Regions from separate parts of the Novosphingobium sp. TK46 genome, predicted to be linked through region 4. Evidence: predicted binding sites of a transcription regulator. Region 4 holds the regulator's gene; each other region holds the start of a gene.
The links. Region 4 encodes LexA, which represses DNA repair genes until DNA is damaged. Its sites were predicted from a motif close to GTTCCNCNCTTGTTCT; they were not measured.
Positions count from the first base shown of each region.

Region 1: the regulator LexA is predicted to act here: its motif matches at 2,729-2,744, upstream of ACXJ1Z_RS16880 (error-prone DNA polymerase).
Region 2: the regulator LexA is predicted to act here: its motif matches at 2,057-2,072, upstream of ACXJ1Z_RS08610 (MmcB family DNA repair protein).
Region 3: the regulator LexA is predicted to act here: its motif matches at 2,848-2,863, upstream of recA (recombinase RecA).

Region 1 covers NZ_CM143963.1:3,521,718-3,529,543, reverse strand. Annotated here, with positions in the region: gene ACXJ1Z_RS16880 (error-prone DNA polymerase) at 1-2,698, opposite strand, end outside; gene ACXJ1Z_RS16875 (alpha/beta fold hydrolase) at 2,866-3,759, shown strand; gene dnaJ (molecular chaperone DnaJ) at 3,800-4,918, opposite strand; gene dnaK (molecular chaperone DnaK) at 4,995-6,917, opposite strand; gene ACXJ1Z_RS16860 (copper chaperone PCu(A)C) at 7,117-7,644, shown strand; gene ACXJ1Z_RS16855 (vgr related protein) at 7,731-7,826, shown strand, end outside.
Region 2 covers NZ_CM143963.1:1,792,694-1,800,519, forward strand. Annotated here, with positions in the region: gene ACXJ1Z_RS08595 (cytochrome b) at 1-94, shown strand, start outside; gene ACXJ1Z_RS08600 (cytochrome c1) at 119-964, shown strand; gene ACXJ1Z_RS08605 (DUF1289 domain-containing protein) at 1,094-1,285, shown strand; gene ACXJ1Z_RS08610 (MmcB family DNA repair protein) at 1,528-1,965, opposite strand; gene ACXJ1Z_RS08615 (hypothetical protein) at 2,107-2,406, opposite strand; tRNA gene ACXJ1Z_RS08620 (tRNA-Arg) at 2,641-2,717, shown strand; gene ACXJ1Z_RS08625 (right-handed parallel beta-helix repeat-containing protein) at 2,747-3,757, opposite strand; gene ACXJ1Z_RS08630 (asparagine synthetase B family protein) at 3,859-5,613, opposite strand; gene ACXJ1Z_RS08635 (bifunctional riboflavin kinase/FAD synthetase) at 5,733-6,662, opposite strand; gene ACXJ1Z_RS08640 (dihydrofolate reductase) at 6,671-7,153, opposite strand; gene ACXJ1Z_RS08645 (5-(carboxyamino)imidazole ribonucleotide synthase) at 7,150-7,826, opposite strand, start outside.
Region 3 covers NZ_CM143963.1:2,960,455-2,968,280, reverse strand. Annotated here, with positions in the region: gene alaS (alanine--tRNA ligase) at 1-439, opposite strand, end outside; gene ACXJ1Z_RS14245 (diacylglycerol/lipid kinase family protein) at 497-1,420, opposite strand; gene recA (recombinase RecA) at 1,698-2,771, opposite strand; gene ACXJ1Z_RS14235 (hypothetical protein) at 2,898-3,533, opposite strand; gene ACXJ1Z_RS14230 (hybrid sensor histidine kinase/response regulator) at 3,530-5,956, opposite strand; gene ACXJ1Z_RS14225 (DUF2062 domain-containing protein) at 5,970-6,545, opposite strand; gene smpB (SsrA-binding protein SmpB) at 6,542-7,024, opposite strand; gene dapA (4-hydroxy-tetrahydrodipicolinate synthase) at 7,220-7,826, opposite strand, start outside.
Region 4 covers NZ_CM143963.1:3,678,353-3,686,178, reverse strand. Annotated here, with positions in the region: gene gltX (glutamate--tRNA ligase) at 1-1,159, opposite strand, end outside; gene ACXJ1Z_RS17585 (ComEC/Rec2 family competence protein) at 1,291-3,447, shown strand; gene lexA (transcriptional repressor LexA) at 3,642-4,328, opposite strand; gene ACXJ1Z_RS17575 (molybdopterin molybdotransferase MoeA) at 4,398-5,618, opposite strand; gene moaC (cyclic pyranopterin monophosphate synthase MoaC) at 5,615-6,094, opposite strand; gene trpC (indole-3-glycerol phosphate synthase TrpC) at 6,249-7,037, opposite strand; gene trpD (anthranilate phosphoribosyltransferase) at 7,042-7,826, opposite strand, start outside.

The sequences.
Region 1 (7,826 bases), 160 kb from region 4:
CGGCGGCTTCGGGAAAGCCGTCGATCTGGCGCAATCCCAACCGCAGGCCGATGTGTCCGTCCGGCCTGCCGCTATCCTTGAACGACAGGTCTGCAGATGTCTTTTCAAGCGTACAGTCCCACTCGCTGGCGTTCACATCAGTGGGCAAGACAGGGACGTGGTGTTCCAAGGCATCGCGCACGATCTGCGCGGGCGCATAAAAGCCCATCGGCTGGGAGTTCAGCAGCGCACAACCGAAGGCAGCCGGAAAGTGGCACTTCAACCAGCTTGAGACATAGACCAGGTGTGCGAAGCTTGCCGCATGGCTTTCGGGAAAGCCATATTCGCCAAATCCCTTGATCTGATTGAAGCAACGTTCTGAAAAGTCGGCATCATAGCCGCGTTCGATCATCCGGCTGACCATCCGCTCCTGCAGCACGTCCAGCATGCCGCGCGATCGGAATGTTGCCATAGCCTTGCGCAACTGATTGGCCTCCTCACCCGTGAACTCGGCGGCATCGAGCGCGATTTTCATCGCCTGTTCCTGAAAAATCGGCACACCCAGCGTACGACTTAAGATAGAGGATAGTTCGTCTGGAGGGCCATGCTGCGGCGATGGTCCAGGGATGACCACCTGCTCACCGCCTCTACGGCGCTTGAGATAGGGATGCACCATGTCGCCCTGGATCGGCCCGGGACGCACGATGGCGACCTGGATAACCAGATCGTAGAACTCGCGCGGTCGCAATCGCGGCAGCATGTTCATCTGCGCCCTGCTTTCCACCTGGAATACGCCCAGCGAGTCGCCCTTCTGCAACATCGCATAGACCTCGGGATCCTCGCGTGGAACCGATGCCAAGTTCAAGCAGCGGTCGTGGTGGTTTTCCAGAAGATCCAGACACTTGCGGATGCATGTCAACATGCCCAAAGCAAGGACGTCTACCTTGAGAATTTTAAGCTCATCGATATCGTCCTTGTCCCACTCGATGAAGCTGCGCTCCGGCATGGCGCCATTGCCGATCGGTACGGTTTCGATGAGCGGGCCTTGGGTGAGGATAAAGCCGCCGACGTGCTGGCTGAGGTGCCGCGGCATTCCGATCATCTGCTCGGTCAACTTGAGAACGCGCTTTAAGTGTGGATCGGTAACGTCCATGCCGGTCTCCGCGACGTGCTTGTCGCCGATCTCGGTGCCCCAACCGCCCCAGACGGTCCGCGCAAGCGCAGCGGTAACGTCTTCGGTCAGACCCATCGCCTTTCCGACCTCACGGATCGCCATGCGTGGTCGATAGTGAATGACCGTGGCGCAAAGACCGGCACGCTTTCGCCCGTACCGACCATATATGTACTGGATCACTTCTTCGCGTCGCTCATGCTCGAAATCGACGTCGATGTCCGGAGGCTCGTTGCGCTCTTCGGTAATGAAGCGATCGAACAGAAGGCTGTGGACGGCGGGATCGACCGAGGTGATTCCCAAGCAGTAGCATACAGCGGAGTTCGCCGCCGAACCACGCCCCTGGCAAAGGATCGGCGGTTGGCAATTTCTAGCAAAATCAACGATATCCTTGATCGTCAGAAAGTACCTTGCGAGCTTCATCCTGCCAATGACGCTAAGCTCATGGACTATGCTGTCATGGACGTGCTCCGGTACGCCATCGGGATATCGGCGACCCGCACCGTCCCAAGTCTGCTTCACCAGATATTCTTGAGGATCCAAGCCATCGGGACATATCTCGGTCGGGTATTCGTACTTCAGGTCTTTCAGATTGAACCTGCAGGAATCTGCAACCGACCGCGATGCAACGATCGCATGTGGCCATCGGGCGAACAGATGGACCATCTCGTCCGGCGACTTCAAATGGCGTTCCGCGTTGGCTTCGAGCAGCAGCCCTGCGCCAGCCACCGTCGTCTTGTGACGGATCGCCGTCATCACGTCCTGCAGCGGCCGCCGCTCTACCGCGTGATAGAGCACATCGTTGGTCGCCAGGATGGACAGTCCGTTCGCTCTGGCCATTTCGTCGAGCTTTTCGATGCGGGCCAGATCATCACCGACATGCAGATAGCTGGCAGCAACGTGCTTCATGGTCACAAGTCGGCCGGCAAGTAGCGGGAGTAGACCGCGCAGGTCATCTGAATGCGTGGTTAGATCGAAAGCCTCGGTCGCCACCTGCGCGGTGCCGGATGACTGATCCACCGGACGCAAAGGCATGACATTGCTCTTGATCTCGATCGTGTACCTGATGGCCAGATCGCGCGGGGGCACAAGTATCAGGTGCAGGTCTTGCGCATGGTCGGCGAGCATATCCAAGGAGATCTCGCACACGCCCTTTTGCTGCCAACCACCTGACAGCGTGCCCATTCGTCCGGCAGAGATCAGACGGCACAATCGCCCGTAAGCCGCCCGATCTTGAGGGTAGGCAAGGAAAGCGAAGCCTTCGACCGTCTCGATGCGGCAACCAATGACAGGGCGCAACTTCACCCTCTGAGTCTCGGTGTGGATGCGTACCACGCCGGCAAGAGAATTGACGTCGGCGATGCCGATCGCATCGTAGCCCAGTTGATAAGCGCGCTCTACCAACTGCGCTGCATCGGACGCGCCGCGCAGGAACGAAAAGCAACTGGCCATGCCAAGCTCGACAAACGGCGCTGTCGTCGGCTCTTTGATCAGGTCCGGATCTATCGAGATCCGCCTGCGGTCTGGGGTGAGCGGCGCTTCGGGCATGATAATCAGAACACTGGTAGATGAAGAATCGTTCCTTTTATGTTCTAATTTGGCTTTTGTCAGGTTTCCGCTCGTCCGTTTTCCCCAGACGAAACAACGTACCCGCAAGCATCAGGCAGGAACGCGAACCTGATGAATGAATTGAGAAGGATGAAGGAGAGACTCCCATGCCTATGATCCAGACACGTGATGAGACGCAGCTGTTCGTCAAGACCCTGGGCGAAGGAAGGCCGGTGGTCCTCATCCACGGCTGGCCTTTGTCGTCGGACAGCTGGGATCCCGTGATGATCGCGCTTGCCGAACATGGCTATCGCGCCATCGCCTACGACCGCCGTGGCTTCGGTCGATCCGATCATGCGCCACGTGGCTACGATTACGATACGTTCTCGGATGACCTGGCCGAAGTGATGGCCGCTACTGGCGCGACACAGGACGTGGCGCTCGTTGGCTTCTCCATGGGCGGCGGAGAGATCGCCCGCTACATGTCCCGTCATGCCGGCAAAGGCGTAAGCCAGGTGGCGCTGATCAGCTCGGTAGTGCCTTACATGCTCAAGACCGACGACAATCCCAACGGCGTCGATGAAAGCGTGTTCCAGCAGATGACCGATGGAATGAAGACGGACTTCCGCCATTTCTTCACCGGCTTCATCAAGGACTTCTATGGAGTGGGCCTGCTCAGCCATCCGGTATCGGATGAAGAGCTGCGTTGGGCCTGGATGACGGCCATGAAGGCCGGCCAGTATGCCACGATCCAATCGGCCGCGGCTTTCGCCCATACCGATTTCCGGGGCGATCTGCCATCGTTCACGGTGCCCACCTTGGTGGTTCATGGCAATGCCGACGCGACGGTTCCGATCGAAGCTACCGGACGCGTTGTCGCCGATCAGGTGCCCGGCGCGCAATTCGTGGAATATCCCGGTGCGCCACATGGCGTGTTCGCCACGCACACGCAGCGTTTGTCCGAGGATCTGCTTCGCTTCCTGAGTGGAGGTGAGGTCGACAATCGGCAGGAGGTTTTGGACGCACAAACGGCGGCGTTGTTGTCCACACAGCCCCTTTGATCCTCAAGCCCACTCCCGGATCGGGAGTGGGCTTTCACCATCAGCCTGTAAACGCGGACTTGATCCGGTCGAAAAAGCCCTTCGAGCCCGGGCACTCGTCGCCGGTCTCGGTTTCCTGCAATTCGCGAAGCAAATCCTTCTGCTTGGCGGTAAGTCTGGTCGGCGTCTCGACGGTGATTTCGATCACCATGTCACCGCGTCCCCGACCTTGAAGCACCGGCATGCCGGCTCCACGTTTGCGCAACTGCTTGCCTGACTGGATTCCTGCCGGGATATCGAGAGCGAGCCGTTCGCCATCCACGCCGGGGATCTCGATATCACCGCCAAGCGCGGCGGTGGTAAAGGTGATCGGAACACGCGTGACCAGCGTGGTGCCTTCTCGCTCGAAGACGGCGTGGCGCTTCACATGCAGGAAGATATAGAGATCTCCCGGTGGCGATCCGAATGGACCCGCCTCGCCCTTGCCCGACAAACGGATGCGTGTGCCCGAATCGACGCCGGGAGGTACGTCGACTTCAAGCCGTGACGGCTTGTCGACCCGGCCCTCGCCACGGCAGATTCGACAGGGCTTTTCGATCACCTCGCCCCGGCCATGACAAGTCGGACAAGTTCGCTCGACCATGAAGAAGCCCTGTTGGGCCCTGACCTTGCCGTGGCCTCCGCAAGTCGTGCAACGACGAGACCCGGTACCAGGTTCAGCTCCCGAGCCATGACAAGGCTCACAAGCCTGCGATACCTCGATCTCGATCTCGGTCTTCTTGCCCTCGAACGCTTCTTCGAGGCTGATTTCCATATCGTAGCGCAGATCGGCACCACGACGGGCTTGCTGACGACCGCCACCTCCGCCGAACGCCTGTCCGAATATGGACTCGAAGATGTCGCCGATATCGCCGAAGTCACCGCCCTGCCCGCCGCCCGGTCCGCCGTTCTGGAACGCGGCGTGGCCATAGCGATCGTACGCCGCCCGCTTCTGCGGATCCTTGAGGCAATCGTAGGCAACGCTTATCATCTTGAAGCGCGTCTCTGCCTCTGCGTCGCCCGGGTTCTTGTCCGGATGGAACCGCATGGCAAGGCGGCGATAAGACGACTTCAGCGTCTTGTCGTCAGCAGTACGCTCGCATTCGAGCAGTTCGTAGAAATCTATCTCAGTAGCTGACACGTATTTTACCCTCGCGACACACTAACCCCCGCCGGCGCAAGTCGCACCGGCGGGGGTTGCGTCTTTCATCAGGTTATCAGCCCTTGTTCTCGTCGACTTCCGAGAACTCGGCATCGACGACATCGTCGTCGCCGCTGGCCCGTGCGCTGGCTGCATCAGCCTCAGGAGAAGCCGCAGAAGCCTGCTCCTTCTCGTAGATCGCCTGACCAAGCTTCATGGCGACTTCGGTCAACGCCTGTGACTTGGCGGTGATGTCCGCCGTGTCACCGCCTTCGATCGCGGTCTTGGTCGAAGCGATGGCGGCCTCGATCTCGGACTTCAGCGAGGCGTCGACCTTGTCGCCATTTTCGGAGAGCTGCTGCTCGGTCGCGTGAACCAGGCTTTCGGCGTTGTTCTTGGCCTCGGCCCCTTCACGGCGCTTCTTGTCCTCGTCGGCGAACTTCTCGGCATCCTTGACCATCTGGTCGATGTCGGCATCGGACAAACCACCCGATGCCTGGATGCGGATCTGCTGTTCCTTGCCTGTGCCCTTGTCCTTGGCGGACACATTGACCAGACCGTTGGCGTCGATGTCGAAAGTCACCTCGATCTGCGGCACGCCGCGACGCGACGGCGGGATGCCGACGAGGTCGAACTGGCCAAGCAGCTTGTTGTCCTGCGCCATCTCGCGCTCGCCCTGGAACACGCGGATGGTCACTGCCTGCTGGTTGTCCTCGGCAGTGGAGTAGACCTGGCTCTTCTTGGTCGGGATCGTCGTGTTACGGTCGATCATCTTGGTCATGATGCCGCCCAGCGTCTCGATGCCCAGCGACAGCGGAGTCACGTCGAGCAGCAGCACGTCCTTGACGTCACCCTGCAACACACCGGCCTGAATCGCAGCGCCCATGGCGACGACCTCATCCGGGTTCACACCGGTGTGCGGATCCTTGCCGAAGAAGTCCTTCACGACTTCGCGAACGCGCGGCATGCGGGTCATGCCGCCGACAAGCACGACCTCGTCGATGTCCTTGGCGGTCAGACCGGCATCGGCCAGAGCCTTGCGGCAAGGATCGAGCGTGCGTTGGATCAGGTCAGCGACCATCTTCTCGAGATCCGAACGTGTGATCGTCTCGACCAGATGCAACGGCGTGGTGCTGCCGCCTTCCATGCGGGCGGTGATGAAGGGCAGGTTGATCTCTGTCGAGGCGGTGCTCGAAAGCTCGATCTTGGCCTTTTCAGCTGCTTCCTTGAGACGCTGCAGAGCAAGCTTGTCGGTCCGCAGGTCCATGTTCTCCTTGGCCTTGAACTTGTCCGCCAGCCACTCGACCAGCTTGGAGTCGAAATCTTCACCACCCAGGAAGGTGTCGCCGTTGGTCGACTTCACCTCGAATACGCCGTCGCCGATCTCGAGCACGGAAACGTCGAACGTACCGCCGCCAAGGTCGTAGACCGCGATGGTCTTGCCGTCCTGCTTGTCCAGACCATAGGCAAGGGCCGCAGCGGTCGGCTCGTTGATGATGCGCAGCACTTCGAGACCAGCGATCTGGCCGGCATCCTTGGTCGCCTGGCGCTGCGCGTCATTGAAATATGCCGGCACGGTGATGACCGCCTGTGTGACCGTCTCACCCAGGTAGCTTTCCGCGGTTTCCTTCATCTTCTGCAGGATGAAAGCGCTGACCTGCGACGGGCTGTAGTCCTCGCCACCGGCGCTGACCCACGCGTCGCCATTCTTGCCACGGGTGATGGTGTATGGAACCAGCTCGGTGTCCTTCTTGGTCACCGGGTCGTCGAAGCGGCGGCCGATCAGGCGCTTCACCGCAAAAATCGTGTTGTCGCCGTTGGTGACCGCCTGGCGCTTCGCCGGCTGGCCGATCAGGCGTTCGCCATCCTTGGTGAAGGCGACGATGGAAGGCGTCGTGCGTGCGCCTTCGGAATTCTCGATGACCTTGGGCTTGCCGCCGTCCATGACCGCGATGCAGCTGTTGGTCGTGCCGAGATCGATACCGATTACTTTAGCCATTATCCCCAATTCCTCACGTCGTTAATGACACCGCCCGGATCGCCTCCCTTGCAGGCAAGGCGGCTTGTGCGGCTCCGCGACGCCCCATAGTGGGCATGTCGTCGAGGCGCGATATAGGACGGGTTTCGCTTGGCACAAGAGTGGTGCGCAGGCATGAGGCGTGCGTAAAATTCAGCTGCGGCGACAAGGGAATGCTATCGTGAAAATAGGCCGTGGAACCGCGCTGACGCTTGGGTTGGCCATGACTGCCGGACTCGGTGCCTGCAAGCAGCAGGCAACTCCGTCTGCGCAGCAGACCGGCGCGGGCGATCAGGGCGACAATGCGCTTGGTCCGGACGCAAAGCCGGGCATTACCGCCGGCGCGGCAAGGCTGGTACTCCCGATCGTGCCCGGTCGCCCCGGCGTGATCTACTTGCGTGTCGCGAATATGAGCAAGAGCAAGATCACGCTCGCGGGCGTTCATGTCGATGGTGTCGGCAAAGCAGAAATCCATCGCACCAGCGGCGGCGCGATGACACCGGTCGATCACGTCGACATCGCGCCAGGTGCCTCGATCGCGTTCGTCCCTGGCGGACTTCACGCGATGGCATTCGGAATCGCGGACAGCCTGAAGGCCGGACAACAAACGGAAGCCACGCTGACCTTTGCGGATGGCGACAAGACCTCGCTACCGATCAAGATCGAGGCGATGGGCGAAGGTAATGGCATGTCGGGGATGAAGCACTGATAGCGACGACACCGGACGAAATCGATGGCTGTCCTCCAAGCGGGGAGCGCTCACTGACGTCAGGTGAGCGTGATTTGGTCTGCGCCATGTTCGGCGACGCGATCGATTGCGATCCCGTGCGTATCAAGCGTCGCCGCTGGTTTCCGTTTCAACCCACGAACACCTTGATGGCACCCACAGGG
Region 2 (7,826 bases), 1.9 Mb from region 4:
CGTGCTCGGCAAGGATGAGAACGTGCCGCTGATGGCGAGCCCGACCGCGCCGTTTCCCGGCACGACCTCGACCCCCGACCACAGCCACGCCTGACCCGATCGAGACGGAAATAACGCCATGATCCGCATCATCTCCATCCTCGTCGGACTGTTCTTCACAGTCGGCCTCGCGTGGTCGTTCGCCAACGGCGCCTACACCGAGATCACCGAACCCGCGCCGGTGACCGCCGAGCACGAGTTCCACCTGCACCCCAAGGAAGTCAGCTTCTCCAGCGACGGCGCGTTCGGCAAGTTCGACCGCCAGCAGCTGCAGCGCGGCTTCCAGGTGTACAAAGAAGTCTGCTCGGCCTGCCACTCGCTCAGCCACGTCGCCTTCCGCGACCTCACGGCGCTGGGCTACAGCGACCCGGAAGTGAAGGCGATCGCCAAGGGCTTCCAGGTTCCCGGCACCGATCCCAACACGGGCGAGGATGCGATGCGTCCGGGCATGCCCACTGACTACTTCCCCAAGCCGTTCGCCAACGACATCGCCGCGCGCGCTGCAAACAATAACGCGGTTCCGCCGGATCTCTCGCTGATGACAAAGGCGCGTCACGATGGCGGTCCGTATGTCTATTCGCTGCTGACCGGCTACCAGAAGCAACCCGCCGCGCTGCTGAAGGAATTCCCGGATGCCAAGACGCCTCCGGGTCTGCACTACAACCCGTACTTCGCAAACCTGAACCTGGCGATGCCGCCGCCGCTGACCAGCACCGGGCAGGTGTCCTACAGCGACGGTACCAAGGCCACGGTCGACCAGATGTCCAAGGACGTAAGTGCCTTCCTGATCTGGACGGCCGAGCCCAAGCTCGAGAAGCGCAAGCAGACCGGTTGGCCAGTGCTGGGCTTCCTGCTCTTCGCCACCGTACTCGGCTTCATGTCGTACAAGAACATCTGGTACGAAAAGAAGAAGAAGGCGGCCTGATCAAGGCCACCCAGGCGGAACATGCAGCGCCCCTGCCATCCTTGAGATGGCAGGGGCGTTTTGTATTGGTGATGGACATACGAGCCGTCCTCACAAACGGACCGCGGGTACCGTACCGATGTTCACACCATGATCGCTGATGTTCTGTCGCCGTGTACCGGCGTGTGCCGGATCGATGATGCGACGGATCACTGCAGCGGCTGCTTTCGTACCCTCGAAGAGATTACCGTCTGGTCCAGGCTTTCAGCGCCTGACAAGCTGCAGATCATCGGCAAAGTCCGATCGCGTATTGGTACGGCGCCAACGCATCGCGATCGTTAGAGCATCGCACGATCCGGCCACTACGCCTCGTAAAGTCCCATCACGCCCTGTCGCCGGATCGGGGCTGCTTTACTTGCTATTGCGATCCTGCGTCGGTGTCTGTGCCCGCTGGTTCTGCTCAGCGCCGGCTCGTCAGCAGAGCACCGCAAAGCCAGTGCCGGTGCACACCGATGCGCTTGCCCAGAGCCACTCGCGATCCCGCCATCGGCGCTCAAACCTCGATGCCAACCAGCGATGAGCCGTCAGTCGCTTGCGCCCCATTGTATCGTATGGGGGTCGGCTCCGGTGACGAGGCGGCGCATCGATGTGCGGGCAAGCCGTTCGATTTCGACCTTGCGCCGCGGCGCGGCAAGCTTGCGGGTTGACGCAGGACGAAGGATCTCGGCGTCGTAGCCGTCGGCGACAATGAGGCCGCACCGACCCGGCAGAAACGCTTCGCTCTCGAGACAGGCACGGTCTAGGCTCGGCGCGAGACCCCAGTAGAACCTGTCGCAATAATCGAGGTAGTCGGTCCATTTGGCGTCGCCCAGCAGATCGGCTCGGCTCACCTTAACCTCGACTATGATGATGGCACCCTTGGCGTCGATGCCCATCAGATCGGCGCGCCGACCACAACGCAGCGGCATCTCGGGCACGCACCAGATGTCGTTGCGCGCGAAAAGGCGGCAGATGCCGCGCATCACATCGCTGGCGACGTAAGTGGTTGGCGAGGGCCGCACGGGTATGGCCGGATAGGCACGCGAGTCGTGTAACGTCATGCCACCCGCATTAAGAACATAGCGGGAACTTGCAACCTCTCAGACGAGCTGATGCGTACTCACCTAAGCAAGCCGCGTCGAAATGGCGTCTCTTGCCGCAAGAAAATCTGCCCACAACGCACGCGCCGCAGCATCGGGAGAACCGCCGCTGGTATGGGCATATAGCAGTGCGGCGATACCACGCTGCAGAACATCGGCCAGATCCTGCATGTCATCCCGCAGGGCTGCATCGGCGCATGGGCCTATCGTAACTTGTAATCCGCGATCGATCAGAAGGGAAAGATGAGCCATGTCGATCCGGGCGATCACCCCCACGGTGGTCGCAGCCTCATGGATCGCCGACCAAGCGGTGGTGAGCGCCATGGGTACGCTGGCTGTTGGTGTTTCGATCCCCATAGGATGCCTGCGGCCAGGAAACGGCCGGGCCTCGTTCAAGTCGATCGCAGATGCGTCCATAGTGGCGCAAGCTAGCGAACCAGGCTTGCCAAAAAGCTAATGGCCGCTGGTGGATCGTCCCATGAGCGGTGCGAGCCCAGCCTGCATCGCTTGAAAAGCCGCTGGCATCGGCCGCAGCCCTCTGCTAGTCGCCCGACCGTTGCACCCGTAGCTCAGCTGGATAGAGCGCTGCCCTCCGAAGGCAGAGGTCACAGGTTCGAATCCTGTCGGGTGCACCATTCCAAACACATCGGTCGCCGATCTCGCCTTAAGCCTTGAGCAGGTCGAGCGCTTTGTCGTGGACGTAGTTGTATGCCATCCGCAGCAGCTGGCGCGCGCCGCTGTCCGCCATGCGCCTGGTGCGGGTGATGCCGGGGGCCAGCGTGTTGTTGCGCTCGATAATCTGGTCGCTGGTCCAGTTGGCGACGAATGCGGTCTGCCATGGGTAGTTCGGGACCAGCCAGGCCTTGTTGTTCTCGATCACCAGGCCTGCCGACGTGTTCTCGCGGCCTTCGGGTGCGACCGAGATGAAGGTCGTGCGGTTCTCCTTGCCCAAGCCATTGACGAAGGCGTTTCCGGCAATCCGGCCGACGGCGCCGTTCGGCAGATCGATCATGTAGTTCGTCATCGTGCCGCGGCTGTCGTCGAAGCTGCTGTCGAGCACTTCGATGTTGGGCGCGCGGCTCTTGATGTAATGACCGCCGGTGCCGCGTTCGAAGCGCGAGTTGGTCACCTTGAGCGAGCGGACCCGACCGATATACATGGCGTGCGCGCCATTGCCGCGCGGATCCTTGCCAAGGCCGGCGAAAGTAGAGCGATCGACGGTGACGGTGTTGGTCGAGGCTTCGTCGCCCGAAAGAATGCCGCACTGCGCATCGATGAATGTGGAGCCGACGACCGTCAGGTTGGCCTGTTCGAGCCTGATGCCCGCACCATTGCCATCGGGCACGACCTGATGCGTGAAGCGAATGCCTTGCACGTGCGCCCCGCGGCCTCGCAGTACCAGCGTGGCCTTACCCTCGCAGACGCCGCCGTCGAAAGTTACGGTGCCGGGCTGGCGCGCGACGAACGCGACGCGGCCCGCGGCCTGCACCGCGCAATCGGCGTAGCGGCCGGGAGCGATGAGGATGGTGCCGTCACCGTCGCCGATCGCGTTCACCGCCTCGGTCAGGCTGCCGAATCCCTTGCCACTCTCGGATACGAAGAACGGCGCCGTCGACTGGGCCATCGCCGGCCCGGCGGTCAGGAACATGACGGTGGCGAGGATGGGCAGACGCACGGCGGGGATTCTCCAACGGTTGTAGCGTGCATAACCACACGCGCAGGTGCTTGGCATCCTTTGCGGCAAGTTGGTTGCCGCCGTGTGCCAAGGCTGGACACTCACCGTACCAATCGTGACCCAAGATAGGTGGCGAGATATTCGAGCAGGGCGATGCGGCGCTTGAGCCCGCTGTCGGTGACCGCGTCGACGTCGAACCAGCGGCGCATCACCGGGTAATCGAGATCGATCACTTGGCCCATGTACTCATCGGCGTGCAGGCCGCCATGCTCGTCGCCGAGCGGCTTGAGACGCCGCTGGATGGCATAGCTGTTCTTGCGCAGCCAGATCGGACGGATGCGCGTCGCCCATTCGTCGAAGCGATGGCGCCGGCTCGGAGGCTCGGCGAAGTGGTGGCCATAGGCGGAAGGCCGCGCCGCCAGCACCGGATCGATCGCGTTGAGCAAGGCCGCCTCGAACACGCCCGCACGCTTGAGCGGCATGGGCAGGGTCATCGCTTCGGCCACCACGCGCTGGTCGAGGAAAGGAAAGGTGTAGGGGCTGTAGCGCGCTTCGACGCTCAATTCGCGCCCGAACAGGCTGCGGCCGCGAAAGCGCGGGTAGAGCTGCTCGATCAGGGTGCGAGGCAGGACGCCGGTGTCGCCGGGCCGCTCCAGCGCCTCGAGCATCTTGTCGCGGATCCGGCGCAGGAAGGCGCCGCCGTCGAAAGCTGCGGTCATGTCGCGGCGGTCGTACCGGGCGAAGAAGCTGTCGGCGACATCGGCGACACGCAAGGGGCGATCGGGCAGGAAGAAGAAGTCGCGATAGATCTCACCCGCGCCGCCCGAGATGGTCAGCGCGCCGTCGCGGTGGCGACGGTCGCGGGCGTAGGAGTTGCCGCCGTTGTCGAACAGCCCACCGAAGTTGGGCAGGCCATCGTTCTCCTCGAAATTGCGGGCGACTTGCTCGGGAAACGCGTCGGGGGTGATTTCGCGATAGGCGTCCTTGTCGATCCATTCGACCGCGAAGCCCTCCGCCGCGCCGATCTGCTGCGCTATCTTCACGTCCTCGCTGATCGGCCAGCCGTAGACATAGACCTGCGGCGTACAGCCGAGGGAGCGCAGCACCGCATAGACCAGCCGCGAATCGAGCCCGCCGGATAACGGGCATTGCACCAGGTCGCCGAAGTGGCTGACCTGTTCGCCCACGACGTTGCGCAGCAAGGCAGCCTGACTGGCGACGCGTTCGGCCAAGGGCTCCACGGTGGGGGCCGTCGGCAGCGGCTTGGATACGGCATGGAAGGTTGCGCCTCGCTGTGAAAGCTCGACGACCTGGTTCGGTCCCAGGCGCTTGAGCTCGGCCAGCACCGTGTCGTCGCCCAGGACTGCGGCTTGCACGGCATATTCATAAAGCCCCTGAGCGTCGAAGCTGACTTGCGGCAACACCGTCGCGGCAGTGAGGAACGAGGTCGAGAACAGGGTGTGCCCGGCGTCGTGATAAAGCTGGAACGCGCCGAAGAAATCAGTGGCGATGAAGGTTCGTCCACCGCGATGGAGGATGAGCGCGAATTGGCCGGCGAGACGGGCCCAGTCGAACTGCGGTGGCTTCGCCTCGGCCAGCAGCTGGCGCAAGGCGGCAGGACCGGTCAATCCATCGTAGGCCAGGGTGCCTGCGGCGAGCGCGAAATCACCGTTGATCTCTTCGAAGAACAAGGACGGCCCGCCGACGATGTAGGGCGCGTGGATCAGGGCCCAGCCGGCGAACCGCTTTTCCTGCAAGTTGGTGAAACCATGGCGAGCGAACTGCGCCCGCGCGGTGTCGAGTGCGGTCTCAGCGTCGCCGGGATGCTCTTCGCGGGTGAGAAACCAACCAGCCATCGACAGCGCATCTCCATCGTCCCGTGGCTCGGGACGCAGCGGGAGTGCCGCATCGTGGTTAAGATCCCATGAAGCGATCGCAGACGCGCCCGTTCAGGCGTGACATGCGCCGAACCGGGTCAGGCCAGGGCAAGCAGCCGCCGCGCCTCGTCGCAATCGCGCTCCATTTGGTCGGTTAGCGCATCGAGACTGTCGAACTTCGCTTCGGGTCGCAGAAAGTGGTGAAACGCGACTTCGATCTCTTGCCCGTACAGATCGCCGGAGAAATCGAAGAAGTACGGTTCGAGCAGTTCCTTGGGCGGATCGAACGTGGGGCGGATGCCGATGTTGGCGGCGCCGTCGAGCACGCGGCCATCGGGCAGTCTCCCGGTCACCGCATAGATGCCGTAGCGGGGGCGCAAGTAGGTACCCAGCGGTAAGTTGGCGGTAGGGTAGCCGATCGTGCGGCCCAGCTTGTCGCCATGCTGGACGATGCCACGCACCGCGAACGGACGGGTGAGCAGGCGGGCGGCGGTTTCGCAGTCGCCGGCGCGCAGTGCGGCGCGGATGCGGCTGGACGAGATCGGCCCTTCGGCGTCCGACACGCCGCCCACCGCGCGCGTGGCGATACCGAGCGGCTCGCCCAGCGCCTGCAGCGAGGCGGCGGTGCCGCTGCGATCCTTGCCGAACACGAAATCCTCACCCGTGGTGACGCCGGCAATGGCGAGGTGTTCGTGGATGATCTCGCGGACCCAGCGTTCGGCCGGCATCCCGGCGATCACGGCGTCGAAGTGGAACACCAGCATCGCATCGGCCCCGGCGGCGGCGAACAGCGCCTCGCGCTGGTCGAGCGTGGTCAGCCGGAACGGTTCGGCATCGGGCTTGAAAAAACGAACCGGATGGGGGTCGAACGTGGCGACGATCGCCGGCCGTCCCTCGGCCCGCGCCCAGCGGATCGCTTCGCCGACGACGGCCTGGTGGCCCTGGTGGAAGCCGTCGAAGTTCCCCAGCGCGAGGATCGCGCCGCGCAGGGCTTCGGGCATGGGCTCGCGGTGATCGAGGCGAATCATCGCAACGCCTATAAGAGGCGCGCGAGCGTCACGAAAGCGTAGCCGGGCCTGCCATCTTGGGCAGCATGCTCCTCGCGGCTCAGTTCGCGCCAATCGGGGCCGGGCGCGGGCATCGTCGTATCGCCGGGATAGTCCGCGTGAATCTCCGTCGCTTCGATGCGAGTCACCCGATTTGCGAACAGCGCGAAGACCTCGGCGCCGCCGATCACGGCGATCTCGTCTGCGTTCGCCATGGCCACGGCATCGTCGGGCGAGTGCGCCACCTCGGCGCCGGCGGCATTCCAGCGCGCATCGCGGGTCAACACGATATGACGGCGACCCGGCAGCGGCGACGAAAAGCTTTCGAAGGTCTTGCGGCCCATGATCATCGGCTTGCCGGTGGTGAGCGCCTTGAACCGCTTGAGATCAACGGGAAGGTGCCAGGGCAGGGTGCCGTCGCGACCGATCACGCCGTTCGCGGCGCGGGCATAGACGAACACGATCGCGCTCATGCGAACGTCAGGCGCGTGACGTGACCCATCTTGCGGCCGGGGCGCGCGGCGGCCTTGCCGTAGAGGTGCAGGTGGCTGCAGGGATCGGCGAGGATCGTCGGCCAGTCCTCGGCGGCATCGCCGATGACGTTGCGCATCTCGACCGCCGTGGCGGCAAGGCCGGTGTCGCCAAGCGGGAGCCCGCAGATCGCGCGGATATGATTTTCGAACTGCGAGGTGACCGCGCCCTCGATGGTCCAGTGGCCCGAGTTGTGGACGCGTGGCGCCATCTCGTTGAATACCGGGCCATTGGCGGTGGCGAAGAATTCGAGGGTCAGCACGCCGACATAATCGAGTGCCTCGGCGACCTTGGCGGACAGCGCACGCGCTTCGTCGACCTGATCGCTGATGGGTTGTCCGGCGGGGACCGACGAGCGGGCGAGAATGCCGCTGACGTGGCGATTGCGGGCCGAATCGAAGAACCGCACGTCGCCATCCTGGCCCCGGCACAGGATGACGGAAAACTCGGCTTCGAATTCGACGAAGCCCTCGTAGATCAACGGCTGCGACGGCGGGTCGAGCGCATCGGCGTCGCCGGGCGCCTGTATGCGCCACTGGCCCTTGCCGTCATAGCCGTCGCGCCGAGTCTTGAGGATGCCGGGCAGGCCGATGTGTGCGATGGCGGCATCGAGCT
Region 3 (7,826 bases), 720 kb from region 4:
GGAGGCCGGCGATCTTCTGCCACAGCGCGAACGCCTCGTCGTCGGTGTGATAGACTGTGACCAGCAGCTTCTCTTCGGGCAGTCCCCAAACCTTCGTCAGCAGGGTCCAGGCGTGGGTGATCGCCTGCTCCTTGAAGTAGTCACCGAACGAGAAATTTCCGAGCATTTCGAAGAAAGTGTGATGCCGCGCGGTGTAGCCCACATTGTCGAGATCGTTGTGCTTGCCGCCCGCGCGAACGCACTTCTGCGACGAGGTTGCGCGCGGGGTGTCGCGGCTCTCCAGTCCCGTGAAGACGTTCTTGAACGGTACCATGCCCGCGTTGACGAACATCAGCGTGGGATCGTTGTACGGGACGAGCGGCGCCGACGCGGAAACCTCATGCCCTTGCGAGCCGAAGTATTCGAGGAAGGAACGGCGGATTTCATTGGTCGAGCGCATGGCTCAAGCCGATAAATCAGCCCTGCAGGCGCGGCAAGCGCGAAGGCACGATCATGCTCATCGCGGATCCGGCGAATCTGGCATCATGGCGGCCTCGGCAGCGCGCGGGCGCATGACCCACAACGCCTTGGGCCGGATGCTGAGCTTAAGCGGAAACATAAGGCGCACGACCTCGCCATCCAGCGCGACCGGATGACGGCCCGACCGTGAGATCAGCACTTCGCGCGCATCCGAAAGCGTCGCGAAATCCTGTTCGCGGTCGGCTTTGCCGCGCAATATACGCAGCGCTTCAGCGACAAGACCGGGGCCGCTGCGCGCCGTGACGGCGTAAAGCGACAGCACGCCATCTTCCAGGCTTTCACGCTGACCGACGGCGCCGGCCCCGAGCGAATAGCGATTGTTGCCGACAAACAGCAGCGGCGTTCGGACCAACTGCACGCGACCGTCGATGCTGATGCGAAGCTTGCGCGATCCCGGACGCCAGAGAACGCGTACAGCCGCCGGTATGGTCGCGAGCCACTTGGGTAAAGGCAGGCGATCGCGGTCGCGAACCATCCGCGGGTAGATCCCGAAAGAGGCATTGTTGATGAACACGCGGTCGCCCGCCAACCCGAAATCGGTCCGGCGCGCCTCACCCCGGCATGCGACATCGGCGGCGTGCGCGAGCGTACCGTCGAGACCGATCGCCTGCGCGAAATGATTGAGCGTGCCCAGCGGCAGAACGGCGAGACGCCTGTTCTGATTAGCCAGAACACCGGCTGCGGCAGAAATCGTACCGTCGCCACCGCCCACGACTACGGTATCGCCTTGCGCCTGCTGGACCGCCTCGGTCACATCGTCGCCATCGACCATCCGCAATGCGATCTCCGCGCCAACCGCGTCGAAGGCATCTTGCACCTGCATCGCCAGCTTATCGCCGAGACGGGACGCCAGCCCGCCATTGCGATTGATGACGACGGGTAGCGGCGGTTTGTTGGCCATGGCTGCGGCAACCACTGCGCGGCCTTCATGTTCCGCAGCCAAGTATGTCAGGAACGGTCCTGTCGCCGGTGAAACGATCTGAATGCGGTTGCCAAGTCCGCTGTCGTCAGGTTCGGTCCGACAGAAAGCGTCGTGCTTGCCTGATCCGGATCAGATCGTCGAAGCCCTGAAGACCACGCATCCCACGCCCGGAAACGAGATCAGCGTCGATCGATACGAGATTGGCTGACGCACCTTGGATCCGGCACTCGCGCGCTGACGAGTGCCGGACCTAGGATCAAACGTCGTCTTCCTCGGAAGGCCCAGCCATCATTTCTTCGGCAAGACCGGCGGTGCGATCACGAATCGCCTTCTCGAGACGATCGCAGACCTCCGGGTTGTTCCTCATGTAGGTCTTGGAATTCTCGCGACCCTGACCGATGCGGATCGAGTCGTAGCTGAACCAGGCACCCGATTTTTCCACCAGGCCGGCCTTGACGCCAAGATCGAGGATCTCGCCGATCTTGGAGATGCCTTCGCCGTACATGATGTCGAACTCGACCTGCTTGAACGGCGGCGCGACCTTGTTCTTCACCACCTTTACCCGGGTCGCGTTGCCGACGATCTCGTCGCGGTCCTTGATCTGGCCGGTGCGACGAATGTCGAGACGAACCGAGGCATAGAACTTGAGCGCGTTGCCGCCGGTCGTGGTCTCGGGATTGCCGTACATGACGCCGATCTTCATGCGCAGCTGGTTGATGAAGATCACCATGCAACGCGAACGACTGATCGAGCCGGTGAGCTTGCGCAGCGACTGGCTCATCAAACGAGCCTGAAGGCCGACGTGGCTGTCGCCCATCTCGCCCTCGATCTCGGCCCGCGGAACCAGCGCCGCAACCGAATCGACCACCAACACGTCGATCGCGTTGGAACGCACCAGCGTATCGACGATCTCGAGCGCCTGTTCGCCAGTGTCAGGCTGCGAGACGATCAGTTCGTCGATATTGACGCCCAGCTTCTTGGCATAGACCGGGTCGAGCGCGTGTTCGGCGTCGATGAAAGCGGCGGTGCCACCGATCTTCTGCGCTTCGGCAATGCAGTGCAGCGCCAGAGTCGTCTTGCCCGAGCTCTCCGGACCATAGATTTCGATGACGCGCCCGCGCGGCAAACCGCCGACGCCCAGCGCGATGTCGAGCCCGAGCGAGCCGGTGGAAACGGACTCCACCTGCATCGTCTCCTTCGAGCCGAGCTTCATCGCGCTGCCCTTGCCGAATGCGCGGTCGATCTGCGCGAGTGCGGCTTCCAGGGCCTTTTGCCGGTCCATTGCGTCCTTGTCCTTGCCTTCTTGGATCAGCTTGAGCTGAGCAGCCATTTCGTTATCTCCTCGCTACCGGGCTGACCGGAAAGGTCAACGTCCACGCCAGCGGATGTATTCTCTTTGTTCCGATAGAACAAGAGAGGAACATGTGCTGTTGGCAAATTTAAGCGGGCTGACCGTCTAGCTCGATGCCGGCGCCAAGGCCGTCATCGTCGATCGGACACGTGGCGCGGCCGATTGCCTCGCAAAGGTCGGTTTCGCGCCAACCCCTGTGTCGGCGGACGCGGCGGCAGCGGCGATCAATCGGGCAAACTCGGCATCGTTCAACGCGGCGGGGGGACGCCCGTACAAGTCATGACTCGCCTGATAGACGCCGCGCATCCATCCATGCGGGCCGCGTCCCATTTCCACAGTTTCCAGCCACAAAGCCGCCAATCGCGGCCCGGAGAGCTCCGCTTCCAGCCCGCTGGCATAGCCGGCCAGGCGAATCCTGCCGATGCCTGGCGTATAATGCTCGAACGCCATTCGCTTCGCCAACGCATGGGCCAGAATGGGCACGCCTCCTGCAGGATCGCTCGCCAAATCCTCGCTTGCAGGGACGAGTGCCGCGAGCATCTGTCCCTCGCGACCGGCGCCAAGGCCCGCAGCGCCTTCGCCGCGCGCGATCAGCCGGTCGGCCAGGCGCGCAAGCGGGCGTGTGTCGTCGCGCGCGTCGGCACGTCCGCCGGCGTAGTAGCCGCCCAGCCCGGCAAGCAGACCGAACACCATGACAGCAAGGACGAACAGCGACCTGCTAACGCGCGCGGCCTTGCTCATGGGGCCGGCTGCGCCGAACGCGCCAGAACGTCGCCGACTTTTTCCGACAGTTGCTGCACCGAGAAAGGCTTGGGCATGAACCAGGCGTTGGCGATGCCGATCTCCTTGCGCAGCTGTTCCTCGGCATAGCCGGACATGAACAGGACCGGCAGGTCCGGCACGATCTCACGGATGTGGCGCGCCATCGCCGGGCCATCCATCGTCGGCATCACCACGTCGCTGACCAAGAGATCGAAACGCTGGCCCTGCTGCACCAGATCGAGCCCCTCTTCGCCATCCCGCGCGGAGGTGACCTGGTAGCCCTGCCGAGTGAGCGCCCGCTCGGCGACGACGCGGACGGGATCCTCGTCCTCGACCAGCAGGATGCGACCGCCCCCGGCCCATTGGCGGGGCGCTTCGGCAGGCTTGGCCAGCGGGCGCGCGGCTCCGGGTCCGGCATGATCGACCGGTAGATAGACCGTGAAGACGGTGCCGATCCCCACTCTGCTGTCGGCAAAGATGAAGCCGCCCGATTGCTTGACGATGCCGTAGACCGTCGAAAGGCCGAGGCCGGTACCCTTGCCCTGCTCCTTGGTGGTGAAGAACGGCTCGAAGATCTTGCCCAGATGCTCGGGCGCGATGCCGCCGCCGGTGTCCTCCACCCGCAGCGCTGTATATTCACCGACCGGGATGATCTCGCTGCGCATGGCGCGGACGTCGGCGGTGGTGACGCGGCGGGTCGAAAGATTGAGCCGACCCGAGCCGTCGCCGCGCGACTGCATGGCGTCGCGCGCGTTGACCGCCAGGTTGACGATCACTTGCTCGAGCTGGGTGGGATCGGCGCGTACGGGCCCGAGATCACGGTCGTGGGTGACGACCAGCTGGATCTTCTCGCCGATCAGCCGACGCAGCATCTGCGAGACGTCGGCGACGACATCGGGCAGTTGCAGGACTTCGGGCCGCAACGTCTGCTGACGGGAAAATGCGAGCAACTGGCGAGTCAGCGAGGCCGCGCGGTTCGAGTTGGCGCGGATCTGCTGAATATCGTCATAGTCCGAATCGCCGGGCGTGTGCCGCATCAGCATCAGGTCACAGGTTCCGAGGATCGCGGTAAGCACGTTGTTGAAATCGTGCGCGACGCCGCCTGCGAGCTGGCCGACCGCCTGCATTTTGGTGGCTTGCGCGACCTGCCGCTTGAGCCGCGTCTCTTCGGACGAATCGGTCAGCCCCAGCAGCACTGCCGCCTCACCCAGGCCGCGCACACCGGCGAGGCTGAGCGAGACCGGCTCGTCGGCCTGACCGGTAAGCCGCACGGCGATGTCCCCGGCGGCGGCGGGCCCTTGCGCGAAACGGCGGATCGCCTCGGCCAGCGCGCGCTTGTCTTCCTTGACGACCAGGTCGGTGGGGTAGGTCGGCGGGGGCTGGCCTTCGCAGAAGGCGGCGCGCATGAACGCGGCATTGGCGAATAGCAGGCGACCATCGCGATCCGCCATCGCCAGACCAAGCGGCAGCTGGCCCAGCAGAGCCTCGAGATGCGGCACGGCGGCACCGGTGCCCTCTCCGGCGCCGATCCCCAGGCCGGCATCGACGACCAGGATCAGCGATGGCGTCGTCAGCGGATCGGGATCACCGGACTGATCGAGGTTGGCGACCGGCACATGGTACAACATGAGCGGCGTCGCGCGCTGACCATCGCGGGCCCAGACGATGCGATCGCCCTCTTCCTGGCGCAGGAGATCGACGAACGGCTGGCCGACGACCGAGGTCAGCGCATCGCCGGTCGCGCGCTCGGCAAAACCGGCGCTGGCGGCACGGATCTGACCATCAGGATCGACCAGCGCCGCGGCGATCCCGGCGTATGACAAGGCTCGACCCAGCTTGTCGTCAAGATGCGCCACCAGCTCCGACACAGGATCACCCTGAATGTGCGACGCGAACTGCCAGACCAGGAAGTCCTCGCCCCGGCCTGCTCGCTGGACATGCGCCTGCCAGTGCTGAGCGCCGGCCGCATCCACGGCATCGAGCGCCAGTTGCGCCCCGCCGTCGCGCCAGGCGAGGCGCACCGCCTCTGCAAGGCGTTCGCGCGAGGGATCGTCGATCGGCAGGTGCGGCGGGGCGCTGCCGGCGCCGAACCACGCCTCGTACAACGAATTGGCGCAGACCAGGCGCCCGGCCCGGTCGGTCACCGCCACGGCCGCGTCGGGACGTTCGATCGCGGCCACGGTCACCGACCAGTCCGGGGTCGCGAACTCCTGCTCCGGCGCGGCCGCGCGTTTCCTGCTTACCGCGAGAGCGGCTGCTCCGAACGCGAGCAGGCCGGCGACGAACACCGCGACCACCACGCCGTCATGGGTGGCGAACCACACCAGGGCGATGCTTGCCGCGATCGCGACGATGATGGCGGCGAGTTCGCCCGGCCCGCGTACGGGTCCGGCCTCGATCACGAATCGGGCTCGTTCATGCCCGCGGCTCCAGCAGCGGCGCCCGCGCGGGCCGCAGCTTGCGCGCGCGGTGCTTGCGGCCGATCCATGCACGCCAGAACCACATGGCGATGAAGTAGCCGACGATTGCGGCAACGACCGAGATGATGAACAGGCCGATGACGAGTGACGGCGCCGCGTCGGAAAGGAGCCAGTAAAGCCAGTCGCGCAGGCTGGCGTGTTCCTTGTACAAGCGCCAGAACGTCGAGATGTCGGCGTGATAACCCAGGTGATTGCCGATCCAGATCGAGCCGATCAGGATGAACGGCGTGGTCGGCGGGATCGACAGGAACGTCATCGCGACCGCCAGCGGGATATTGCCCCGGAAAGGCACGCACATCAGCGCCGCGCCGACGATCTGCACGCCGGGTATCATCGCGAAGATACCCACGAAAATGCCCAAAGCCACGCCACGCGGAACCGAGCGCCGCGTGAAGCGGAACAGTTCCTGCCGGCGCGCCAGCGGCGCGGTCAGACGGTTTGCGGCCAGCGATTCGTGCGTCGGTATCTGCGAATGGAACCAGCGCGCGATACGGGCAGACAGCGTGCTCATCCGTGCTCTCGCATGATCCTGCCTTGTTCACGCTTCCAATCGCGCTCCTTGACCGTGTCGCGCTTGTCGGCCGCATTCTTGCCGCGTGCAAGCGCGAGTTCCACCTTGGCGCGGCCCCGGCCATTGAAATAGATCGACAATGGAACAAGCGTCATACCCTTGCGCTCGACCATGCCGTGCAGCTTGGCGATCTCGCGTTCCTTCAGCAGCAGCTTGCGCGGTCGCTTGGGCACGTGGTTGTAGCGATTGCCGTGGCTGAACTCGGGCACGTTGGAGTTGACCAGCCAGCATTCGCCGTCACGAATCTCCGCATAGGCCTCCGCGATCGAGCCCTCGCCAAAGCGAAGCGACTTCACCTCGGTGCCGGTCAGCATGATGCCGGCCTCGTAGACGTCGTCGATGAAGTACTCGAAACGAGCGCGGCGATTCTCCGCCACGCTCTTCACCTTGTCGAATTCTTTGTGTTGGGGGCGTGCCATGGTGCGTGGCATGTAGGTGCACACCGCAGCAAAATAAATCATGAACGCGGCTAAGGTAAAAAGTTAGTTGCGCATGCCTTGCGCCACACCGAGCCACCGCCATGTTGCCCGGAGCGACATCGCGCACCAGGAACCTCAGATAACCGACAGTCTATCGCGTTCTGCCTTCGCCGACGCGAGGGCGCACTGACCGGCTCAGACCAGTCCGGCGTGCCTCAAAGCGGCATCGACCGCGGTGCGAGCCTTGTCGCTGCAAGGGACCAGCGGCAGCCGCAACTCGTTCTCGATCCAGTCATGGACTTGCGCCAGCGCGTACTTGCACGGACCGGGCGAGCTGTCCTCGAACATGGCATAGTGCAGCGGGTACAGCTTGTCGTTGAGGTCGCGCGCACGCTGCAGGTCATTCGCGGCGCAGGCAGCCTGGAACTCCGCGCACAAGGCCGGCGCGACGTTGGCGGTGACCGAGATGCAGCCGACGCCACCGGCCGCGTTGAACGGCAAGGCAAGTTCGTCGTCGCCCGACAGCTGGCAGAACTGCTTGGAGATGCCCATGCGGTGATCGGTCACGCGGCTGAGATCCCCGCTGGCGTCCTTGATCCCCACGAACGTGTCCGGAAAGCGGCGCGCCAGCTCGCAGACGGTTTCGGGCTGGAGGTCGGTCACGGTGCGGCCCGGCACGTTGTACAGCACGATCGGCAGGTCGATATGCTCGGCCAGGTAGGAGAAGTGCGCGAGCAGGCCCTCCTGGCTGGGGCGATTGTAATAGGGTGCGACGCATAGCGCGGCGGCCGCGCCCGACTTC
Region 4 (7,826 bases):
CGGCGCTTTGGGCCAGCTCGTTCACGTCCTTCGCACGCACCTTCAACACCGGCATCGCGCGCGTGAGCAGGTCAAGATCTACACCCGGATGCAGCTGCTGGCCGACCAGACCCGCCAGCATGATATCGTCGGCCTCACGCATATAGTGACCGTTAAGATTCTGTAGCTTGGCCAGATCAAACCGCGACGGCGACTTGCCGACGTCCGCCATGTCGAACCAGTCGACGGCCTGATCGCGACTGATGATCTCGTCATCGCCATGACCCCAGCCCAACCGCAGCAAATAGTTGAACAAGGCTTCCGGCAGGATCCCCAGGTCGTCGCGATACGCATCAACGCCAAGCGCCCCATGGCGTTTGGAAAGCTTCGCGCCATCGGCTCCGTGGATGAGCGGGACATGGCCATAAACCGGGCGCTCCCAGTTCTCGATCGCTGCCATGGCGTCGATGATGGCAAGCTGGCGAAAGGCATTGTTGAGATGATCGTCGCCCCGCAACACGTGCGTGACAGCCATGTCATGATCGTCGACGACCACGGCGAGCATGTAGGTTGGCGTCCCATCAGACCGCAGGAGTACGAAATCATCGATCTCCTCGTTGCGGACCGTTACCTTGCCTTGCACCAGGTCTTCGATCACGGTTTCGCCCTCGCGCGGGGCCTTGATGCGCACCACGAACGGTGCATCGACCGGGCGCGTCTCGGGACCGGCGTCGCGCCATGGACTTTCAAGGCGAAACGGACGACGCTCCTCCTGCGCCTTGGCCCGATGAGCGGCGAGTTCCTCCTGCGTCATGTAGCATGGATAGGCCTGGCCAGCAGCGATCAGCGCATGAGCGACCGCCGCATGGCGCGCTGTCCGCGAAAACTGAAACACCGGTTCATCGTCGCCGCCGAGACCAAGCCAGTCGAGACCGTCGAAGATGGCCTCGATCGCCGGCTCGGTCGAGCGGGCACGATCGGTATCCTCGATCCGCAGCAGGTACGTTCCGCCGTGATGACGGGCATAGAGCCAGTTGAACAATGCGGTGCGAGCGCCGCCGATATGCAGGTAGCCGGTCGGCGATGGCGCGAACCGCGTGACCACCGGACGCGTGCCAGCAGGATGCACAGGGTCAATCCTTTCGCCCTGGGCTGCTGCTGCTACGCTGCCGCTTGCCATCTAGCCAACCTTCCTGTCCAATACGCGGGTGGCGTACGCGCCGCGCGCCGCCATATTCCGCCCCCATCACTTCGAAGAGCGCTGCATTGCAACATCGGCCATGGAACAGCCTGCGCCGCTTGTCGAGAGGCTTGGCCGCTCTCGAACGTTTTCTTGGCGAAGCAGGCTTCGAGCGGGCGCCGTGGCTGGCCGTGGCGTTCGGAAGCGGCATAGCTTTATGGTTCACGTTACCGGCGCAGGGCCATTGGCTCGCTCTGATGGCGATCTGCATCGGGATCAGCATGGCATCGGCAGCGATCTTGCGGGAGCACGGACACTACCCTTATCTTCGTCTAACCGGGATCGTCATCCCGTTCGTGGTGGCCGCAGGCTGCGGCTCGGTCTGGGTTCGTTCAAGCATGATAGGCGCCGAGCCGATCGCACATCCTGGCGTTGCGATGCTCGCGGGGAGGATCCTCTCCATCGAAAAGCAACCGGCACAAACACGAAGCCGGATCATCATGGCCACGCGAGAGCCTGGTACGGCTCGCGCAATCCGCGTTCGGCTCAACTTGCCTGACGACAAGGCTGCTTTGGGTACTTTGCAGCCGGGCGCGATCGTGCAGGTACGTGCGCGTCTGGTCCCGCCGGCGCCGCCAATGCTGCCTGGCTCTTATAACTTCGCACGTTCCGCGTGGTTTGCCGGGCTCGCCGCTACCGGAACGGCCCTGTCCCCGCTGGAGGTCGTCAAGCCGGGGGCAGGTGGAGCACGGTTGAATGAGGTGCAGCGCCGGTTGACCGATCATGTGCGCGCCCAGCTTTCGCCTGAGCAGGCTGGCATAGCAGCAGCCCTAACGACGGGTGATATGGGCGGCATCACTGCCATCGACGCGCAGGCAATGCGCGATTCCGGTCTCGCCCACCTGCTCTCTATCAGTGGCCTGCATGTGAGCGCCGTCATCGGAGCGCTCTACTTCGCGGCTTTGCGCCTGCTGGCCTTGTGGCCGTGGCTTGCGCTAAGAGTGCGATTGCCGGTCGTGGCCGCGGGGTGCGGCGCACTCGCAGGAATCGGCTACACCCTGCTGAGCGGGTCACAAGTCCCGACGGTTCGTTCGTGCATCGGAGCCTTGCTGGTCCTGGCGGCGCTGGCGCTTGGCCGGGAGGCGCTGTCGCTGAGAATGCTGGCGCTTGCCGCGTTCCTCGTCCTGCTCGTCTGGCCCGAGGCGATCATGGGGCCCAGTTTTCAGATGAGTTTTGCAGCGGTGCTGGCGATCGTCGCGCTGTCGGGCGCCGCGCCAATCCGTAGTTTCCTCAAGCCGCGTGAAGAAAGTCCGCTCGTACGGGGTGGGCGCCATCTCGCAATGATTTTGCTGACCGGGATACTGATCGAGGTAGCCTTGATGCCGATCGGGCTCTACCATTTTCATCGTGGCGGCATCTATGGAGCGCTTGCAAATGTCGTCGCTATCCCGCTGACAACAGTGATTATCATGCCATCAGTGTTGATCGGACTGGTACTCGACACGGTTGGCTTTGGGGCACCAGCGTGGTGGGTGGCAGACACGGCGGTCTGGCTATTGAAGGCCGTCGCGCAATGGGTCGCGCGACAGCCCGGCGCTGTGACGACCATGCCGGCATTTGGCGGCGGTTCGTTCATGCTCTTTGTCGTCGGCGGTTTATGGCTGGCACTCTGGAGCGCTCGAATCCGCTGGCTGGGGTTGGTGCCTGCCGCAATCGGTACAATTCTGGTGGTGGTGGTTCAGCCAGCTGACCTGTTGATATCGGGAGATGGACGACATGTTGGCTTGCTCGGCGACGACGCCAGTAAGTTGTTCATCCTGCGCGAGAGCCGAAGCAATTTCGCGCGGGATAATTTAATTGAGGTGGCAGGGATGAGCGGGACACCGTTGGTCATCACCGCATGGCCGGGCGCGCGCTGTAATCGTGATGCGTGTATTGTGACTTTACGCAGGGGCGAACGCGACTGGTCTGTACTTCTGACGCGCAGCCATGGTGCTTTGCCAGAGCGGGCGCTGGCGGCCTCCTGTGACAGGGTCGATATTGTGGTATCGGATCGATGGCTGCCGAATAGCTGCCAACCACGTTGGTTGAAAGCAGATCGACGGCTGCTCACCAGGGCAGGTGGACTGGCAATCGATCTTCGGTCCGCAAGGGTGACGAGCGTTGCACAAGGCGAGGGCCAGCATGGTTGGTGGCATCAGGAAGTCACGGCCTGGCAACGCAAACGATCAATTGGCCCCAGCACGACGACCGCACCGGGTAATGGAATGTTGGCCGGTAAAATTTAGACAAGCGCCGAGATATACTTTGCAAACGCCTGATCTCCCTATTAAATTGCCCAAGGACCAGCCTTTCGCGAGCAACGAATGACTGGCGCCTCGCCATTCCAAGTGTCTGTCCGACATCAAATCCCGCCATCTTCCGCCCGAGTTCGGATTGCGTTGAAACTGGTTCATACATTGAGCCCGACGCGAAGCCCCGCTCAATGATAGCGGCGTAACAGCCCCGCCAACTTACCCTGAACCTCGACTTCTCCGACTGCGTAGATTTGAGGCTCGTACGCTGCGTTAGCTGGATCCAGTCGTACGAACCCGTCCTCGCGCCGCAAGTACTTCAGCGTCGCTTCCTCGCCGCGTATCAAGGCTACCACGATCTCGCCATCACGAGCGGTGTTCGTACGCTTCACCAGCGCGAAATCTCCGTCGAGTATGCCTGCCTCAATCATCGAATCGCCAGAGACTTCAAGCGCGTAATGTTCGCCTGAACCCAGCAGCGCGGCAGGAACGGGCAACATGGCTTGCCCCTCCAGCGCCTCGATCGGCATACCAGCGGCGATACGGCCATGCAGGGGGATTTCGATGACATCGTTGGCGGGACGCGGTGTCGGCGCCCGCGGCTTCGCCAAATCGATACCGGTGCTAATCGACCGCGAGGGGACAACGCGTGCACCAAGATTATCAGGCTGCTTGAGCACTTCCAAAGCACGTGCTCTGTTAGGCAAGCGGCGGATAAAACCGCGCTCCTCAAGAGCCGAGATCAGGCGGTGAACGCCCGACTTCGACTTGAGATCAAGAGCCTCCTTCATCTCCTCGAAACTGGGAGAGATACCCGTCTCCTCCAGCTTTACCTGGATGAACCTGAGCAATTCGTGCTGCTTGCGCGTCAACATCTTCGCCGCCTCCTTGGGCGTTGTTCTCGTGAACAATTAGCGAACAAGTAAGCAACAAAAATTTGCCCGTCAAGCCATTCCGCCATTTTCGAGCCAGTACGCGATAACCTCGTCGCCCTCGCTTGCCGGTTGTGCGTTGGCTGGACGATCTACAAGCACGTTGCTGACCGCCAGCGCACTCAATGCGCTGCTGTCTTGCTGAGGATGAACGATCACGATCTGCCCGTTCCAGTACGCGCGGACGAAGGCGCGTCGTCCACCGTTTGCTCGCAAGTGGGCGCCGAGCCGCAAGGTCATAGACCGCGGCGTCGGAGCAGCCGCCCCGAGCAACGCTCGCAGCAGCGGCAACATGAAGAGGTATGCCGTCACGTGGCTCGACACAGGATTGCCCGGGAGTCCGAGTATGATCTGCTGCCTCGCGCCGACTGTCCTGGTGGCGACGAGGATCGGCTTTCCGGGTTTGATAGCAACGCGCCAAAAGCCCAGTTCGGCACCCCAGGCTTCGAGCGCCGGCTTGACCAAGTCGTGATCGCCTACCGACGCACCGCCGCTGGTCACGATGACATCGGCGTCGGAGCCCTTGGCGAAGGCAGTTGCCAGCGCGCCGAGCGTGTCGGGTATCGGGCCGATCCGGCGAACCTCGCAGGGCAAGGAGCGCGCCATAGCCGCCAGCATCACGCCATTGCTGGCGGGGATTTGGTGATCCGAACATGTCGCTGGATGGGCAGAGAGTTCGTCCCCACTATCCATGATCAGCACCTTCGGTTTGCGATGAACAGCGATATCATCGTGCCCGGCACTAAGCGACAAAGCCAGTTGGGCAGGGCCCATTGCCATACCGCGCGGCAGCACTTGCTGACCTTCCGAGAAGTCCATGCCACGCGGCCGGATATGCTTGTTGGCCGGTGATGGGCGATCGCCTGACAGCACGATGCGGTCGAGGTCGCGCGTGACATCCTCCTGCAGGATAACCGCCGCTCCATCGGCGGGAAGCATCGCTCCGGTCGATATGCGAATAGCTTGTCCGGCTGAGAAGCTTTCCATGAAGGGATGCCCGGCCGCACTTTCTCCGACGATCCGCCATGGGCCGCTCAGATCGCCTTGGGTAACGGCATAGCCATCCATTGCCGAAAGTGCGGCGAAAGGCTGGGTTCGGCGCGCCAATAGCGGCTCGGCCAGGTAATGCCCGAGCGCAGCTTCGACTGCGATACGCTCGATCGGCAAGGGCGAGACCAAGGCCAGCAGCCGCGCCTGCGCCTCTTCGAGCGGGATCGGCGGCTCTCGGGTCATGACGGCAGCGCGCGCCAGTGCCCGGATTTACCGCCGCGCTTCTCGATCAGCCGTACATCCTCGATCACCATCGCCTTATCCAGCGCCTTTGCCATGTCGTAGATCGTGACCAGGGCGATCGTAACCCCGGTGATCGCTTCCATTTCCACGCCGGTCTTGCCGGTCAGGGATGCAGTGGCGACGGCGCGGACGGCATCAGCTTCAAAGGCGAAATCGAGGTTGACCGCGTCGATCGCCAGAGGATGGCACATCGGGATCAGGTCAGCCGTCCGCTTGGCTGCCATGATGCCGGCGATGCGCGCTGTGCCAAGTACATCACCCTTGGGAGCATTTCCCTTTCGGATGGCGTCGAGGGCGTCGGCGCTCATGCGGATGCGGCCGGATGCGACCGCCAAACGGTGAGTCTCGTTCTTCGCACCGACATCGACCATCCGCGCGGTGCCGTCGTCATCGATGTGTGTGAGTGATTTGCTCATCGTTTGATTGCCGCAGTTGCCGGTGTCCTGAACAGTGGCAAGGTAGGCCGATCGGGCTCATCGCAGCGAGGACCGATCGATATCCAAGAGTGATCTATCATCGGGCGATCATGGCAGAGCCGCTCGCGGTAGGACAGGGACTTTACGCTGCCCCTCAGCCAAACAAAAGCGCGTGCGTTGCCGCTTCGACGTCGGATTGTCGCATGAGGCTTTCCCCCACCAGGAACGTGCGCGTTCCACACTTGGCGAGCCGTTCGATATCGGCGTGACTTTCGATCCCGCTTTCACTCACCAGCAGCGTTCCCGCAGGCGCCAGGGCCGTAAGCCGCTCGGTCGTCCCAAGATCGGTCACGAAGCGTTTCAGGTCACGATTGTTCACGCCGATAAGGCCTGATTTCAAGGTGCTCGCGCGCTGCATCTCATCCTCATTATGAACTTCGACGAGCACATCCATTCCGCGCTCGATCGCGGCGGCTTCGATGTCGATCATCAATTCATCTTCCAGCGCCGCTACGATGATCAGGATCGCGTCGGCCCCGATCGCACGCGCTTCGGCAACCTGCCACGGATCGATCATGAAGTCCTTTCTCAGGACCGGCAGTTCACACGCTGCACGAGCATCGACGAGATAATCTTCATGGCCTTGGAAATAGGATGCGTCGGTCAGCACGGAGAGGCAGGCGGCGCCTCCGCGCTGATAGGCCATGGCGTGTTCGGCTGGACGAAAGTCATTCCTGATCAGCCCCTTAGAGGGGGATGCTTTCTTGATCTCAGCGATAAGGGCAAAACCATTTGCCGCCTTCGCCTCCAACGCACGGCGAAAACCACGAGGCGCGGTCTGCTCGCGCGCTTTGGCATCGAGGTCGGCGAAGGTCTCGAAGCCCTTGCGCGTGGCGACTTCCTCGCGCTTGGTGGCGCAGATTTCTTTGAGCTTGTCGGACATGATCCTACTTTGCTGTTGTGGCGATCCAGCAATCGAGCAGGGTCTTGGCAAGGCCCTTGTCGATCACCTCAGCGGCTTCCTCGGCGCCTTCGCGCCAATCGGCGGCTTCTCCGGAAAGGATAAGCGCAGCGGCGGCATTGAGCAGAACGGCGTTACGATAGGCGCCCGCTTCGCCATCCAGCAGCCGACGCAAAGCCGCAGCATTGTAAGCGGCGTCACCGCCACGCAACTGATCCAACGGGTGACTCTGCAGCCCCGCATCGGCGGGCGTGATCCGCCGTGGAAGCGCGGGAAGGCCTATCGAAGCGACGACACTGCCGCCGTCGATCGACAGTTCATCGAGCCCTTCATCGCCCCCGACGACGATTGCGGCTCCGGTTCCGACCATCGCCATGGCGTCTCGATAAATCGGCACATAAAGGGGATTGGCAACGCCCACGAGTTGGCGAGACACTGATGCCGGGTTCGCCATCGGACCCGTCAGGTTGAAGATCGTCCGCTTGCCGATCGCCTTGCGGATGGGGGCGATCCGCGCGAGCGCCGGATGATGCTTTTGAGCGAACAGAAACGCTAGGCCCATATCGGCCAGCGTCTGCTCCGCCATGTCACTGGCGCGATCGAGGTCGAGCCCGAGGGCCTCGAGGGTGTCCGCACCTCCAGCTTTCGAGGAGGCCGCGCGATTGCCATGCTTGGCAACCGGAACGCCGCACGCGGCGACGACGATCGCCACAGCGGTGGAGACGTTGAGGCTATGCTGCCCGTCACCGCCGGTTCCACACACGTCGATGG